DNA from 2 places in the Cobetia sp. 29-18-1 genome. Region 1 is predicted to be linked to the other one. Evidence: predicted binding sites of a transcription regulator. Region 1 holds the regulator's gene; the other holds the start of a gene.
The links. Region 1 encodes PhoB, which activates phosphate uptake and scavenging genes when phosphate is short. Its sites were predicted from a motif close to TGTCATANNNNTGTCANA; they were not measured.

Region 1 (7,850 bases):
GGCCTTCCAGAGCAGCGATGCCTTCAGCAGTCGGCCGCTGGTCTACGCGACCGCGCTGGTGCTGGTGGTCGTGATTCTATGCCTCAATCTGAGTGCCATTCGCCTGCGTCACATGCTGGCACAACGTTACAAGGGAGCCACCGAATGAGGCGTGACTCTGAACAGCCCAAGCCACAGTTGTTTCTTCAGGAGACGCCTGCGCGGCCGGCTGAGGATATCTGCCTGGAAACCCGCCACCTGAGCCTCGATTATCAGGCACGTGTCGGCAAGGAGAACCAGACGCGCCGCGCACTGGAGGATGTCAGCCTGCAGATCACACGCAAGCGCGTGACGGCCTTCATCGGCCCTTCCGGCTGCGGCAAGTCGAGTCTGTTGCGTACCTTCAATCGCATGACCGATCTCGACGAACAGTCACGTCTTTCCGGCAAGGTGCTGCTCGAGGGCGAGGACATTCATGCGCGCGGTGTGGACGTGCCGATGCTGCGCCGCCGGATCGGCATGGTCTTCCAGACGCCCAATCCCTTTCCGATGTCGGTCTACGAGAACGTGGCCTTCGGGCTGCGGCTGGTCGGCGAGAATGACAAGCGCCACCTCGATGACAAGGTCGAATCCTGTCTGCGCTCCGCGGCGCTCTGGGAAGAGGTGAAGGATCGCCTGCACGACAGCGCGCTGGGGCTCTCGGGTGGCCAGCAACAGCGGCTGGTGATCGCGCGGACGCTGGCGGTCGAGCCGGAGGTGCTGCTGCTGGATGAGCCGGCCTCGGCGCTGGACCCCATCTCGACGCTCAAGATCGAGGAGCTGATCCGTTCGCTGCGCTCGCGTCTGACGCTGATCATCGTCACGCACAACATGCAGCAGGCCGCGCGGGTGTCAGACGATACCGCCTTCCTGCATGAGGGCCGCCTGGTGGAATTCGCCCCGACGGATCAGCTGTTCACCAACCCGCGGCGCCGCCAGACGGAAGACTACATCACGGGGCGTTTCGGTTAGCGCGCTCATGCGCGAACGTGCAGCCAGTTAGCCTTTTCGCCCTGATATTGCTGACGATGGCGGCCAGATACCGCCTTTGCGCCATGGGTGAAACATAACTGCAATCAAGTGTCGGCATGCTGAGGGGGAGCCCGCTGTGTCAGTCAGTAGTGGGCCATACTTGTCACGTCATTCATGTCACGCCCCCTGACTCGGTGGGCGACTTTCCGGGAGAGGGAAATGGATATCACCAGCGATTCGCACGGCAAGCATATCTCAGAGCAGTTCAATCACGAGCTGGATGCACTGAAGACACACCTGCTGGCCATGGGCGGACTGGTAGAGAAGCAGCTGCAGGATGCCGTCACGGCATTGCTGGAAGGCGACAGTGAAACCGCCACGCGGGTGCGCGACAACGACAAGGCTGTCAACGACATGCAGCTCAAGATCGATGACGAGTGCACCCGGGTGTTGGCCCGCCGTCAGCCGGCGGCCTCCGACCTGCGCCTGGTGCTGGCCGTCATCCGCGCCACCTCCGATCTCGAACGTATCGGTGATGAATCGAGCAAGATCGCACGCAATGCCATCTCGCTGGTCGAGAATGGCCAGAGCCCGCGCGGCATGGTCGAGGTGCGTCACCTCAGCCAGCACGTGCGCAGCATGGTGCGTGACTCCCTGACGGCCTTCGCGCGCTTCGATACCGACCTTGCCCTCAAGGTGCTGCGTGAAGATGCCTCGGTGGATCTGGAATATCAGAGCGCGATGCGCTCGCTGATGACCTTCATGATGGAAGACGCGCGCCAGATCACGCCGGTGCTCAACGTGATGTGGATTCTGCGTGCGCTGGAGCGCATCGGTGACCACGCCGACAACCTGGCCGAGTACGTCATCTTCCTGGTCAAGGGCGTGGACGTGCGTCACACCGATACCCATGACCTGAAGCCGCAGGACCTGGACAAGAAGTGAGCTGACGCGCTTCTCTGCCCCTGTGGCGCCTCTTTCGCCCCGCACCTGCCCACCGGCAGGCCGCGGGGCGATTGCGTCGTGGGAGCGCGAACGGTGTCAGGCGGCCGACAGCTGCGCCGCGCAGGCGGGAGTGCTAGGGTGTGGCTCCGGCCAGCCCGCTGGCTGGCCGGTTCTTTTGAGATGACGAGGACGTCGCATGATTGATGCCGTATCGGCGCTGGTCCGCGGGACCCGCATGGTCTATACCCCCGGGCTGCGCCGCTTCGTATTCGTACCGCTGGCGATCAACCTGGTGCTCTACAGCATCACGCTGTGGGTGTTGTTCAACCAGTTCGGTGGCTGGATCGATTACTGGATGCTCAAGGTACCGGCGTGGCTGGAGTGGCTCAGCTGGTTGATCTGGCCGGTGCTGGTGGTGAGTCTGTTGCTGGTGGTGTTCTTCACCTTCAGCCTGGTGACCAACCTGATCGCCGCGCCCTTCTACGGCATTCTGGCCGAGAAGGTCGAGCATCGTCTGGATGGCACCCTGATCGATGATGACCGCGGCCTGATGAAGATCGGCGTCGATTCGCTGGGACGTGAAATGGCCAAGCTGGGCTACTTCATCCCGCGCATGATCGCGCTGTTCATCATCGGCTTCATCCCGGGCCTGAACCTGCTCTCGCCGCTGTTGTGGGGACTGTTCTCGGCCTGGAGCATGTCGATCCAGTACCTCGACTACCCGATGGACAACCATCAGGTCAGCTTCGGTGACATGAAGCAGCGCCTCAAGGCGCGCTGGTGGCCCTCACTGACCTTCGGCGCCGCGGTGTTCGTCATGACGCTGGTGCCGCTGGCCAATCTGCTGTTCATCCCGGGCGCCGTCGCCGGGGCGGTACTGATGTGGCAGAGCCACTACCGTCAGTTGCCGGCACCGCGTCGTTGAGACAGCCTGTCGCTGAAATAGCCGCAGCGTCGTCTGATTGACCAAACGAAACGCCCCGCAGTCGCCTCCTTTCGAGGTGGCTGCGGGGCGTTCTGCGTTGGGCTGGCGTCCGGGTCAGATCATCACTGAGTCAGCCCATCACTGGGCTAGCGCACTGCTGGCCTGGGGAGCGCTTGCCTGACAGGCGCGCTCGTCGGGGAAGTGACAGCGGAAGCGCGCACCCTCGCCGGGGTGGCTGTCGATCTCCAGATGGCCCTGATGGCGAATCAGCACATGCTTGACGATGGCAAGCCCGAGGCCGGTGCCTCCCGTGGCGGTGCTGCGGCCCTTGTCGATGCGGTAGAAGCGCTCGGTCAGGCGCGGCAGGTGCACCGGGTCGATGCCATCCCCATCATCTTCCACCTCGACCAGCAGGCCCGGGTCATCCGCCTTCCAGCGCAGGGTGATATGGCAGTCTTCGGGGGTGTAGCGCACCGCATTGAAGACCAGATTCGAGATCGCGCTGCGCAGTTCCTGCTCCTCACCGCGCAGTGACAGGCTGGCATCGGCCTCGATGGAGAAGGTGTGGCGCCCCTGGGACAGGCCTTCGGCGTCGTCGCGGATATGGCCGAGCAGGGCGCTCATGTCGATGCAGCGACCGTTGTCGGACAGTTCGTCGGTTTCCAGGCGTGACAGGGTCAGCAGGTCCTCGACCAGGTGCTGCATGCGGTCGGTCTGGCTCTGCATCTGGCCCAGTCCACGCTGCCAGCGAGGTGGCAGGTCATCGGCGTAATCGGAGTAGGTCTCGAGATAGCCGGCCAGCACCGTCAGCGGCGTGCGCAGCTCATGGGAGACATTGGCCACGAAGTCGCGGCGCATCTCTTCCAGACGATAGAGGCGGGTGACGTCACGCAGCATGACCAGACGCTCGTTGTCACCGAACAGGGTGATGGAGATCTGCAGCGTCAGGTTGTCAGACAGCGGCGACTGGAGCGTCAGCGGCTCGCGGTAGGCCAGCCGATTGAAGTAGTCGATGAAGACGGGGTCACGCAGATAATTGGTGATGTGCTGGCCACGGTCGTGGCTGGCCTTGAGACCGACCAGCTGCTCGGCAGCGCTGTTCCACCATTCCATGTCACCGTGGTTGTCCAGCATCACCAGGCCGTCGCGCATGGCCTCGGAGGATTCCTGGATACGGTTGAGGATGCTGCGCAGTCGCTCCTGAGCCTGACGCTGGCCCTTCTGGTAGCGGTAGAGACGATCGAGCAGGTCTCCCCAGACGCCATCGCCGGGCGGCGGCTCTTCATGGGGATTGGTGATCAGCCAGGTGTAGAGGCTCTTCAAGTGCTTGAGATGGACGAACAGATACAGCGAAAGGCCCAGCGCCAGGCCCCAGCCCAGATGGCCCAGCAGGCCACCGATAAGGCCGAAGCCACCGGCAAGGTAGCCGAGGCGCCATAGCTCGTTGGTCCAATAGCGCATGAATCCCTCAGGCCTGAGCGCTGAAGCGGTAACCGGTGCCGCGGACGGTCTGGATCAGATGCTGATGGCCTGTGCCCAGCGCCTTGCGCAGGCGACGGATGTGCACGTCCACGGTGCGCTCCTCGACATAGACGTTGCCGCCCCATACCTGATCGAGCAGCTGGCTGCGCGTGTAGGCACGCTCCTGATGCGTCATGAAGAACTGCAGCAGGCGATATTCGGTCGGGCCGACATCCAGCGAGTTGCCGTGGGCGGTGACGCGGTGGCTGGCCGGGTCGAGCATCAGGCCTTCGACTTCCACCGCCTCCTCGACTCCCTTGGGAGTGGTGCGACGCAGCACGGCCTTGAGACGGGCGACCAGCTCGCGCGGCGAGAAGGGCTTGGTGATGTAGTCGTCGGCACCGGCTTCCAGGCCTTGAATCTTGTTGTCTTCCTCGCCCTTGGCGGTCAACAGGATGATCGGCAGCTCCGAGGTGGTCTCGTCACGCTTGAGACGCCGCGCGAGCTCCAGGCCACTGGTGCCCGGCATCATCCAGTCCAGCAACAGCAGATCGGGCTTTTCATCGACGACGATGGCGTGGGCGTCCTGGGCATTGTCTGCCTCCAGCACGCGGTAATCCGCCATTTCGAGGGCAACGGCGATCATCTCGCGAATCGAGGATTCATCGTCGACAATCAGTACGGTCTTGGAGCTCATCGCTAGATCCCATGCAGCAGTCGGCGCACGCGCCAGAATGACAAGTCGATGACGATTACAACCCGCTTATATGACAACGAGATGACAACTGCCAGCATGGCAGCTTGCACGCAAGCCTGCCAGCCACCTTGGAGGCGCGGCAGGCAGGCATGATCCGTGGGCTGGGAAGCAACAGAGGGCAGGGGTCGCTTTAATTTAAATAATACTAATGTTTATGCAGGAGTCAGCTCATCGGCCAGGTCGCAAGGGCGATACCGGCGAAGATCAGCAGCCCCGTCCAATGATTGTTGAGGAACGCCTGGAAGCAGGGCGCACGCTCACGCTCACGGATCAGACGTTGCTGCCAGACGAAGGTGACGGCGGCGGCAGCCAGCCCCAGCCAGTAGAAGATGCCCAGCGCCAGGTGCAGGCCGATGCCGATCAACATCACCAGCATGCCCAGCTGCAACAGGCCGATCATCAGCTTGTCGGCACGCCCGAACAGCACGGCGGTGGACTTGATGCCTACCTTGAGGTCGTCATTGCGATCGACCATCGCGTAGGCGGTGTCGTAGGCCACCGTCCACATCAGGTTGGCCGCGAACAGCCACCAGCCGTAGGTCGGTACCTCCTCCAGCGTCGCGGCGAAGGCCATCGGAATCGCCCAGCCGAAGGCGGCGCCCAGCACCACCTGGGGCAGATGATGGAAGCGCTTCATGAACGGATAGCTGGCCGCCAGCAGTACGGCGACGATCGACAGCAGCACCGTGGTCAGGTTGGTGAAGCACACCAGCACGAAGGCGGCCGCGACCAGCCCCCCGAACAGCGTCAGCGCCTCGCGCTCCGAAATGCGACCCGAGGTCAGCGGCCGGTCACGCGTGCGCTCGACATGCTTGTCCCAATGGCGGTCGGCGTAGTCGTTGATGACGCAGCCGGCGGCGCGCATCAGATAGACCCCGGCGATGAAGATCAGCAGGGTCGTGCGCTCGGGAATGCCATCTGCCGCCAGCCACAGTGCCCACAGGGTCGGCCACATCAGCAGCCAGGTGCCGATGGGGCGGTCCAGCCGTGTCAGGGCGAGGTAGTCGGCCAGTCTGGAAGGACGCGAAGCGGCGGAAGTGGATGACGCGGTCATCGGGGCTCCTGGGCGGGTGGTAGTGGGCAAGGGAAGAGAGGGAAACGAGGCCAGTCGGGCGCAAGGCTCAGGCCAGCTGCAGCGCGTGCTGGAAGGCCGGCGTGAAGCCCTCCTGCACCAGCACCTTGAAGCGACCATGCGAGAACATCGAGCGGCGCATCCACAGGCTGGTGGTGCGGGCCAGCGGCCTGGGGCTCGAAAGCACCAGCGGGGCGCGGCTGACATCGATGGCGCTGCGGGTCAGGTCGGGCTGGCGAAACAGCCAATGGCCCAGCGAGCGCTCGCCCAGCGTCGAGAGGCGATGACCGTGGGCCAGGTCCAGCGCCGCCAGCGAGCGTGCGATCACCCATGGCGTATCGCCATGACAGAGCGCCACTTCGCGCCGCCAGACATGCCGGCGTGGGCCGATGCCCAGCAGGCGTGCCTCATCCAGCCGCGCGGGGCCGGTGTCCTGCAGCAGCAGGCGCACGCGCAGGCCCTGGATTGGCTGGCCATCGCGTTCATCCTGCTGCTGCATGGCGCTGGCAAGACGCTGGGTCAGCGAGTCCGTCGAGGAGAGCCACGCCCACCAGCCGGCCGGCATGACACCTTGCAGCGCGGCAGCCGGCTGCCAATGACGGCGCACCGCCGCCGAAGCAGCGGGTGCGGCGCGCGTGGGCAAAGGCCAGCGAGGCGCAGGCTGGCACAGGGGCTCGGTTGACGAATGAGGCGCCTCACAGGTGGAGGTCTGTGGCGTGAGCGCTGCGCGATGAGGCTCGCCTGCTGGGCATCGGACCACGGTGAATTCCCTGTCAGGATGACGAAATGGCGAGTCTAGCATGGCCGGGCGGCCAGGCCTCCCGCTCAGGCATGCCTGCACTGCTGGCGGGCTGGTATGCTGGGCGCATTCATCGGCGTTCATGACGGACGCTGCTGGCGCTCTTTCATCAGCGCTTCCCTCGGATCGATCTCAGGAGATGGTGCCATGCGCGACCCTCGCACCCTTGTCATCATTGGTACCGGCATGGCGGGCATTGGTCTGGCGCGCGCGCTGCGTGCGCGTGACAAGGACAGCCGGCTGATTCTCATCAGCCAGGACAGCGGCCACGATTACGCCAAGCCCATGCTGTCCACCGCCTTCGCCAAGAAGATGTCGGCCACCGACCTGTCGCGTCAGGCGCCGGTGGCGCTGGTGGACGAGCTGAATGCCGAGCTGCGTATCCATCAACGCGTCACCGCCATCGACGGTGATGCCCGCCAGCTATGGCTGGGCGAGGAGTGTCTGGCCTATGACGAGCTGGTGCTGGCACTCGGCGCCGCGCCGCGTCGTCCCTTCCCCGTCGCCGCAGAAGTGGCCTCACGCGTGCAGAGCATCAATGACCTTGACGACTATGCGGCCTTCTGCGCGACGCTGGCGAAGGCCCGCGAGCGTGGGGAAGGCGGGCACGTGGTGATTGTCGGTGCCGGACTGGTCGGCTGTGAATACGCCAATGATCTGACGGCCGCCGGCCACCGCGTCACGCTGGTCGCGCCAGAGGAAACTCCGCTGGATGGACTGCTGCCGCAAGCGCTGGGGCAGCGTCTGGGCGCGGCGCTGGATGGGCTCGGTGTGACGCGTCGCCAGGGCGAGATGGTCGAGACCATCGCCGCAAACTCAGGCGAGGAGGCCGAACGCCAGGCCGCGCCGGTCGAGGTGCGCCTGCAGAGCGGTCGTCGCCTGACGGGCTCCGTGGTTCTGC
Region 2 (7,850 bases), on a different contig from region 1:
GGCGCGGGCACGCACGCTGCCGTCGGTCTCGGCGGTGGCGTCATCGCTCTGCGGCCAGTTGGCCGGGTGCTGGATGTTGATGAACATCGCGGTCTTGTCCGGGGTAGTGAAGATACCGGTGACTTCACAACCGTTCGGGCCCACCGCGAAGCGCTTGAGCTGCGCCTGGTTGTCGGCACCGATCACGGCCGCGTCACCCTCGGCCTGCTCGAGACCTGCCGGCACGACCGCCAGCAGCTGGTCATTGGTGACCTCGGTGATGCCTTCGTAGCCGTTGTCGGTCTGGATCCACAGGATGCTGTCCTGACCTTCGCGGCCATCGAAGTAGAGGCCATCGGGACTGGCGAACTCGTTCATCTCGGTCAGGCCGGACAGGTTGTCGGCATCGCTGGCCGCTGCGCCGAACACGAAGATCTCCCAATCGAAGGCCTTGTGATCGCCCGCTTCACGCCAGCGGATGATCTGACCCGCTTCGTTGTTGCCACGCGGATTGGCCGCGTTGGTCGGCGCGGTCTTGTAACCGACACCCGGCTCCTCGATGGCGGTGCCATCGTTGGTGAAGGCGGCGTCAGTGCCTTCCTCGGTACGCTTGGAGTTGTTGGTCAGCGTCATGTAGACCTCACCGGACACCGGGTCCACCGCGCCCCACTCCGGGCGGTCCATCGGGGTCGCGCCCATCAGGTCAGCCGCATCGGTGGTGTGGATGATGATGCCAGCCAGGTCATCGGCCGCCAGCCCCAGTGCCTCGGCCAGGGTGCGGCCATCCTTGGTCACGGCGTCCGGGGTCAGCTTGAGCCACGTGCCGGTGCCATCGGCGGAGAACTGGGCGACATACAGCGTGCCCTTGTCCAGGTACTTGTCGCCGATCGCCAGGCGGTCCTTGAAGTCACCGGCGCCACGGGCATCAGCGGCGTCCCACTTGGCGTCCGACACGAACTTGTAGATGTACTCGTTGCGCGAATCGTGACCGGAGTAGAAGACCACCGGCTCACCCTCGACCAGCTTGCCCGGCCAGCAACCTTCGTGACGGAAGCGGCCCAGCGCGGTGCGCTTGATGGCCTGCTCGCCGGTGTAGGGGTCGATCTCGACGATATAGCCGAAGGTCCGCGGCTCGTTGCGGTAATCCTTGTCGGCGGTGTCTGCCGTCGGCGTGTTGTCGAAACGCGCGAATTCGCCATCGACTTCACTGGCATCCCCGGCGGCGGTTTCCCAGCCATAGCGGCCACGCTCGGTCTCGATGCCGATGCGGTTGTCATCGAGCTGACGATCGCTGCGCTTGACGAAGTAACCCGGCCAGTTCTCTTCGCAGGTCAGGTAGGTGCCCCATGGGGTGTAGCCGTTGGCGCAGTTGTTGTTGGTACCACGGGTGCGCATGCCATCCGGCGAGAAGGCCGTCTTGACGTAATCGCTGCCCGCCACCGGGCCGCTCAGCTTCATTTCGCTGGCGCTGGTGTAGCGGCGGTTGTAGCGCGAATCGCCCACCACTTCCCACTTGCCGTTGCTGGCCTTCTTGACCTCGACGATGGTCACGCCATGGGCATTGATCTCGGTGCGCACTTCATCGGCCGGACGCTTGCCGGAATCCGCATTGGTTGCGCCGCCCTTGGGTGCCCACAGAGCATCCTGATCGATGTATTCGTTGTTCATGACCAGCAGGAAGTTGCTGGAGGCCGTGTCGTCGCTCAAGGCGAAATTGTGCATGCCATCGTGATGCATGCCGACGGTGTTGAGCTGGATCTCCGGCGTCATCGCCAGGTCCTTGCTCCACTTGGGTGCCTTGGCATTGAGCGGCGTGCCCCACGGCGCCAGCACCTGTGCGGTATACCCCTTGGGAACCACGACTGCATCCGTGCGTGAACCCTTGATCGATTCGAAGGCCAGTGCCAGAGCCGTCTTCTCGCCCGCAGCATTGCTGGCGGCGTTGGCCGTGGTGCTCAGCCCCGCAAGACCGAAACCACCCAGCATGCTGGCAGCCGCCATGCCCAGGCCACCCTGCAGGACACGACGACGCGAGATGTGTCGTTCGATGACGGATGAGAACGTCTCGTTGCTGCTGGGATTAAGCAGGCGATGGTCTTCGATTTCCTTGCTCATGTCGCTTCCCCGTAGTCAGGTTTCGGGTTGTTCTGTTCAGGCATGCCCCTTGAGGGCATGCCGAAGGCAACAAGAGTGATACGCGAGCCCGATGACAATTCCGTGACGAACGGGCAACAAAGGCAAGAGACGACAGCGCCCAACGGCCTTTCGACCGTTGGGCGCTGGGGACTTCAGGACAAGCCGACAAATTCAGCAAACATCAGGCAAGCGCGACGTCATCCTCCCATCGAGGCGCGAGTCTGGCGCCTGACGTCTGACCTCAGGCCTCGCGCAGGCGCTCGGCGGCCAGGCTCAGCAGGTGCTCGGTGGTTTCCCAGCCAAGGCATGCATCGGTGACGGACACGCCATGACGCAGCTGGGAGAGCTTCTCCGCTGCCGGCAAGGCCTGCTTGCCTTCATTGAGGTGGCTCTCGAGCATCACGCCGATCAAGGCATCATCCCCCGCCAGGCGCTGAGAGAGCACATCCAGCATCACTTCGCTCTGGCGACGGTGGTCCTTGCGGGAATTGGCGTGGCTGCAATCGACCATCAGGCGCGGCGTCAGGCCAGCGCCTTCCAGCTCACGCCGGCAGGCGGCCACCGAGGCGGCGTCATAGTTGGGCTGGCCATGGCCGCCGCGCAGCACCACATGGGTGTGCGGGTTGCCCGCGGTCTCGATCAGCGCCGGACGTCCGCTGTCATCCATGCCGAAGTGGCGATGCCCATGCGCCGCCGCCCCGATGGCCTGCACGGCGACCTCGACGCCTCCGTCAGTGCCGTTCTTGAAGCCCACTGCACAGCCGAGGCCGGAGGCCATCTCGCGATGGATCTGCGACTCGGTGGTGCGGGCGCCGATGGCCGCCCAGCCGAGCAGGTCTTCCAGGTAGGCGGCGGTCAGCGGCTGCAGCAGCTCCGTCGCCACCGGCAGGCCCAGCTGGTTGATCTCGCGCATCAGCTCGCGTGCCTGACGCAGGCCGGTGGCCATGTCATCGCTGCCATCCAGGTGCGGATCATAGGCCAGCCCCTTCCAGCCCACCGTGGTGCGCGGCTTCTCGACATAGACACGCATCACCAGCTTGAGGCGATCACGCACCTGCGGCTCGATCACCGCCAGGCGCTGGGCGTACTCGCGCGCGGCCTTGAGGTCATGGATGGAGCACGGCCCGACCACCACCAGCAGACGATCATCGTCGCCGGCGAGAATGGCGTTGATCTCATCGCGATGCTGGCGAATCTGGCCGGCCAGGTCGGCGTCCACCGGCAGCTGCTCGCGCAACTCGCTGGCGCTGGGCAGGGCTTCACGACTGATGCGTCCGGGTGTGGTCGGTGTCTGGGCGGCATCAGAGCGGGTCACGGTGGCGTTCTCGGCAGTCAAGGGATCAACAGTGGCGTCGGCAGTATGCGGGTTGGCGGTCAACACGCGTTCAAGGCTGGCGTTCATGGTCTTCTCTCCTGTGATGAAGCCTCGGCTCCATCACGCAATATTCATTCTGACAGACAGGGACTTCGCGAATCGTCACCCCGGTGTTGCTCGCCCTGCCCCGCGGTGACAGCGGAAAGAGGCAGGACGCCGCTAAATCGCCAGCGCCAATAACCATGCACGACCCGAGCGGAGGCAAGAGAAAAGCGGGTAGTCAGGATAGTGGTGCGCATGGTCATTCCTCTCGTCATTCATGCTGCAATCATTGTCGGCACGTTAGGGTGGCATGCCTCTCGTCATGGATTTCGCAAGGCCCGAAACGCAAGAACCCCCGGCCGTGGCTGCGACCGGGGGTTCTTCAAGGTGGTGGCAGCCCGTACGAGACAGGCGCGCCGTAACCTCAGGCGCGCCCCTGTGTAAACCAATACCAATAGCCGGCCGCACACGCCGCCGTCACGACCTGGCCCGAAGGGCAGGCAGCGACAGTGAACGGGCGGTGGCTGGTGGTCTGATTCATGGGGCGGGCCGGTATCCAGTGGTGACGATGAAAAGGTGATAGGCCTATCCTTGCACTCCAGATCGTCCTGCGCAAGCGTGAACCGGCAACAAACCGTTGCCCGCACGCATAAAGAAGGGCTATCAGCCTGAAGTGGCATCAGTATAATCTTTGGTTGTCGAGCAACATGATCGGCAACACGCATTCGTCCAGCGGTGCCTGACACCGCGCCCACAGCTTGGAATGCATGCATGCAGGATTCCCGAAATGATGCACTGATTGAGTATCTGTCGGGATGCGCCCGGCAGGATGCCAAGGCACTGGATCAGCTCTATCGAGCGACCAGTGCGCATCTATACGCTCAGTTGCTGCGTATCTTGAGACATGAGGCATCCGCGCAGGATTGTCTTCAGCAGGTCTACATCCGGGTATGGGCCGCCGCCGCCCAGTATGACGCCGGCCGCGCCCGCCCGATGACCTGGCTCGGCACCATGACCCGCAACATCGCCATCGACTGGATACGTCGACAGCGACCCAGCGAGCATGACAGCGATGAATTGATCGCCGCCATGCCGGGGCGGAGTGATATCGAGGCAGATGTCGACCTGGCCCAGCACAGTGGTGAACTCCACCAGTGCCTGGCCGAGCTGAATGACGATCAACGCCGCGCCCTGGAACTGGCCTACTTCGAAGGCCTCACCCACCAGGATCTGGCCAATCAACTGGACCAGCCCTTGGGCACCGTCAAGAGCTGGGTCCGTCGTGGACTCGAGAGGTTGAAGACATGCATGAGTCATTTGATCTGAGCGACCCGGAACTGCGCGAAGCCGCAGCGGGCGAATATGCGCTCGGCACATTGACACGCGACGAGCGCGCGGCATTCGAGTCACTGCTGGCCGTCAGCCACGACCTGCAACGTGATGTGGAGCGCTGGCGCGAGCATCTCAACGTGTTCAATGAACAGCTTCCCCCCGTCACGCCACCGGCCCATGTCTGGCAAGGCATCGCCGAGGCGACGGGCACCGCCCGTCAGCCCTGGTGGCGTCGCCTGGGCCTGTGGCAGGGCATGACCGCCACGGCGTTCAGCCTGGCACTGGCAGTCACCCTGACCTTCAGCCTGGGGCACAACGCGGGCATGGAGAGCGACTACGTGTTCGTGGTCAACAACTCTGACAGCAGCCCCGGCTGGATCGTCAACGCCTCCCACTCGGGCGAGATGATGGTGCAGGCCGTCAGGCCCGAAGCGCCGGCCCCCGGCAAGGTCTGCGAGCTGTGGCTGATGGCCAAGGATGGCAAGGAGCCGATGTCACTGGGCATCCTGCCGCACTCCGGCACCATGAAGGTCGAGGTGCCCAAGGAGTATCTGGCCGCCTTCCCCGACAGCGACCTGGTGATCACGCTGGAAAGCCCGCAGGGCGCTCCCTCCGGCAACCAGATGGGCCCGACCCTCAAGAAGGGCCAGCTGACGCCGGTCGAAGGCCGCCACATCCTGTAAGCGCTTCGCTAGTACAGGATGTAGTAGCAACGATCGCCACAACGATCGCAACAACGGTCGCAGCAACGAAAAAAAGCCCCCGCTGAGAAGCGGGGGCTTTTTTGTGCGGTGCTCAGGTCTCGAATGTCACGCCTCGAAAATCAAAAGCGATAACCGAAAGAGCACTGACACAAGCTATCAGCGCAGGTGGCGGCCACCATCCACCGGCAGGGTCGTGCCCGTGACATAGGGACTGTCCAGCAGATAGCGCAGTGCCTGCCAGATGACGCCTGGCCCCGGCACCTGCTGCATCAACGACTTGGCGCGCGCACGCTCGGCATAGTCATCATCATCGTCCGGGCGCAGCATGATCAGCGCCGGCGCGATGGTGTTGACCTGGATGCGTGGCGCGAACATCGACGCGAACGACAAGGTCAGGTTCTCGAGCCCCGCCTTGCTGGCCGCGTAGGCCGCATGCTTGCGCGAGCCCTTCTGGACCACGAAGTCACTCATGTGGACGATGTCCGCCTGCGTCTCGACTCCGGCTTCCAGCAGATCGCGCAGCGCCAGATTGATCAGGTACGGCGCCTGCATGTGGACACGGAACAGCTGCTCGAACAGCTCGCCCTGCCCCTCGCCGTCGCCATCCGGCGCCCAGTCGCCGGCATTGTGCACGATGGCCCGCAATGTCGGAGTCAGCTCACGAATCGCCGCGATGAAGGCCTGGATGCCTGCCTCGCTGGAGAAATCCGTCTGCACGGTGCGAATGCCCAGCGCGCGCAGGGCATCGAGCTCTTCCCGCTCGCGTCGATAACTGATGATGACCGGATGACCATCATCGATCAGTCGCTCGGCACAATAGCGCCCCAGACGCTGGGCGCCGCCCGTGATCAGTATCGGGGACTGGCTCATTCACTCGACTCCTTCAGGCAATGTCAGGCTGCTTCAGGCAGAGACCAGCGCCGGGTCCAGCAGCGGCTCGCGTGGCGCATAGCTGAACACATCGGAGCTCAGCGCGCTGGCCTCGACACCCAATGGCGTCAGCGCATCGACACAGGCATAGACCATGCCCGGCGAGCCGGACAGATAGACGCGCTTGCCCGCCATGCTGCCCGCGTGCTTGCGCAGCGCCTCGTCGATACGCCCCAGATGGCCATTGAAAGCGGCCTCGACACCGGCCGCTTCCAGCGCGCGATGGTGGGCATCACCGACTTCCGGCGCTTCTTCCAGCACCGGGAAATAACGGAAGTTGGGCTGACTGGCGGCCCAGTTGAGCGCCGCGCTCTCCAGGTACAGATCGCGACGCTCGCGCGCCGCCCACCACAGCTCGATGGGCTGGGTCAGGCCACGCGCAAACGCCGCCTGCAGCATGGCGTGCATCTGCGAGAACCCGGTGCCGGCACAGATCAGCACGATGGGGCTGGGGTCGTCGAGGTCCAGCACGCACTCGCCACTGGGCAGGCGCAGCTCAAGTTGATTGGCCGCGACCAGCAGGCTGCGCAGACGCGCGGAATTGCTGCGCTCCGGCCAATGCTGGATATGCAGCTCGAGCACGCCATCATCACTGGCGGCATTGGCGATGGAGAACGGTACCCAGGTGGTGTCATCGAGCTTCATCTCGAGATACTGGCCCGGCGCGTGCGCCAGGGCCTCGGGACGTGCGGCGAAGCGCACACGAAACACGTCCGGGGTCAGATCTTCCACACTCTCGACATGACAGGTCAGGGTCCGCGCCGTCATCGTATCCTCTTGTTATCTGATGCCTGCCGCCAGCGCGCCGCGCAACGACAGGGTAAATGCATGGGTGTTGATGGTCTGTCGCGGAATCAGTCCAGAATGCCCAGACTGTCCCAGCGTTCATCGACACGGGATGTGATCTCTTCGCTCATCACGATGGGCTCGCCCCACTCGCGGTCCGTCTCGCCGGGCCACTTGTTGGTCGCGTCCATGCCCATCTTGGAGCCAAGCCCCGCCGTTGGCGAGGCGAAGTCCAGATAATCGATCGGCGTATTGTCGACCAGAACGGTATCACGGCTCGGGTCCATGCGCGTGGTGATGGCCCAGATGACATCTTCCCACTTGCGGGCATCGACATCATCATCCAGCACGATCACGAACTTGGTGTACATGAACTGACGCAGGAAACTCCAGACCCCCATCATCACGCGCTTGGCGTGGCCGGGGTACTGCTTCTTCATCGTCACCACCGCCATGCGGTAGGAGCAGCCTTCCGGCGGCAGATAGAAGTCGACGATCTCCGGGAACTGCTTGCGCAGAATCGGCACGAAGACTTCATTGAGCGCCAGGCCGAGAATCGCCGGCTCATCCGGCGGACGCCCGGTATAGGTGGAGTGATAGATCGGGTCGCGCCGATGGGTGATGCG

Region 2: a site for PhoB is predicted at 2,185-2,202, ahead of QD208_RS04465 (PhoX family phosphatase). Genes of this name have one in related genera too.

Annotation. Positions count from the first base shown of each region.
Region 1 covers NZ_JARWKS010000009.1:18,136-25,985, reverse strand. The annotation lists gene pstA (phosphate ABC transporter permease PstA) at 1-148, shown strand, start outside; gene pstB (phosphate ABC transporter ATP-binding protein PstB) at 145-990, shown strand; gene phoU (phosphate signaling complex protein PhoU) at 1,210-1,935, shown strand; gene cysZ (sulfate transporter CysZ) at 2,132-2,860, shown strand; gene phoR (phosphate regulon sensor histidine kinase PhoR) at 2,999-4,321, opposite strand; gene phoB (phosphate regulon transcriptional regulator PhoB) at 4,329-5,018, opposite strand; gene ubiA (4-hydroxybenzoate octaprenyltransferase) at 5,242-6,132, opposite strand; gene QD208_RS08785 (chorismate lyase) at 6,200-6,757, opposite strand; gene QD208_RS08780 (FAD-dependent oxidoreductase) at 7,097-7,850, shown strand, end outside.
Region 2 covers NZ_JARWKS010000004.1:76,201-84,050, reverse strand. The annotation lists gene QD208_RS04465 (PhoX family phosphatase) at 1-2,094, opposite strand, end outside; gene QD208_RS04460 (3-deoxy-7-phosphoheptulonate synthase) at 2,357-3,517, opposite strand; gene QD208_RS04455 (sigma-70 family RNA polymerase sigma factor) at 4,244-4,798, shown strand; gene QD208_RS04450 (anti-sigma factor) at 4,777-5,487, shown strand; gene folM (dihydromonapterin reductase) at 5,665-6,378, opposite strand; gene QD208_RS04440 (FAD-binding oxidoreductase) at 6,412-7,206, opposite strand; gene ubiD (4-hydroxy-3-polyprenylbenzoate decarboxylase) at 7,293-7,850, opposite strand, start outside.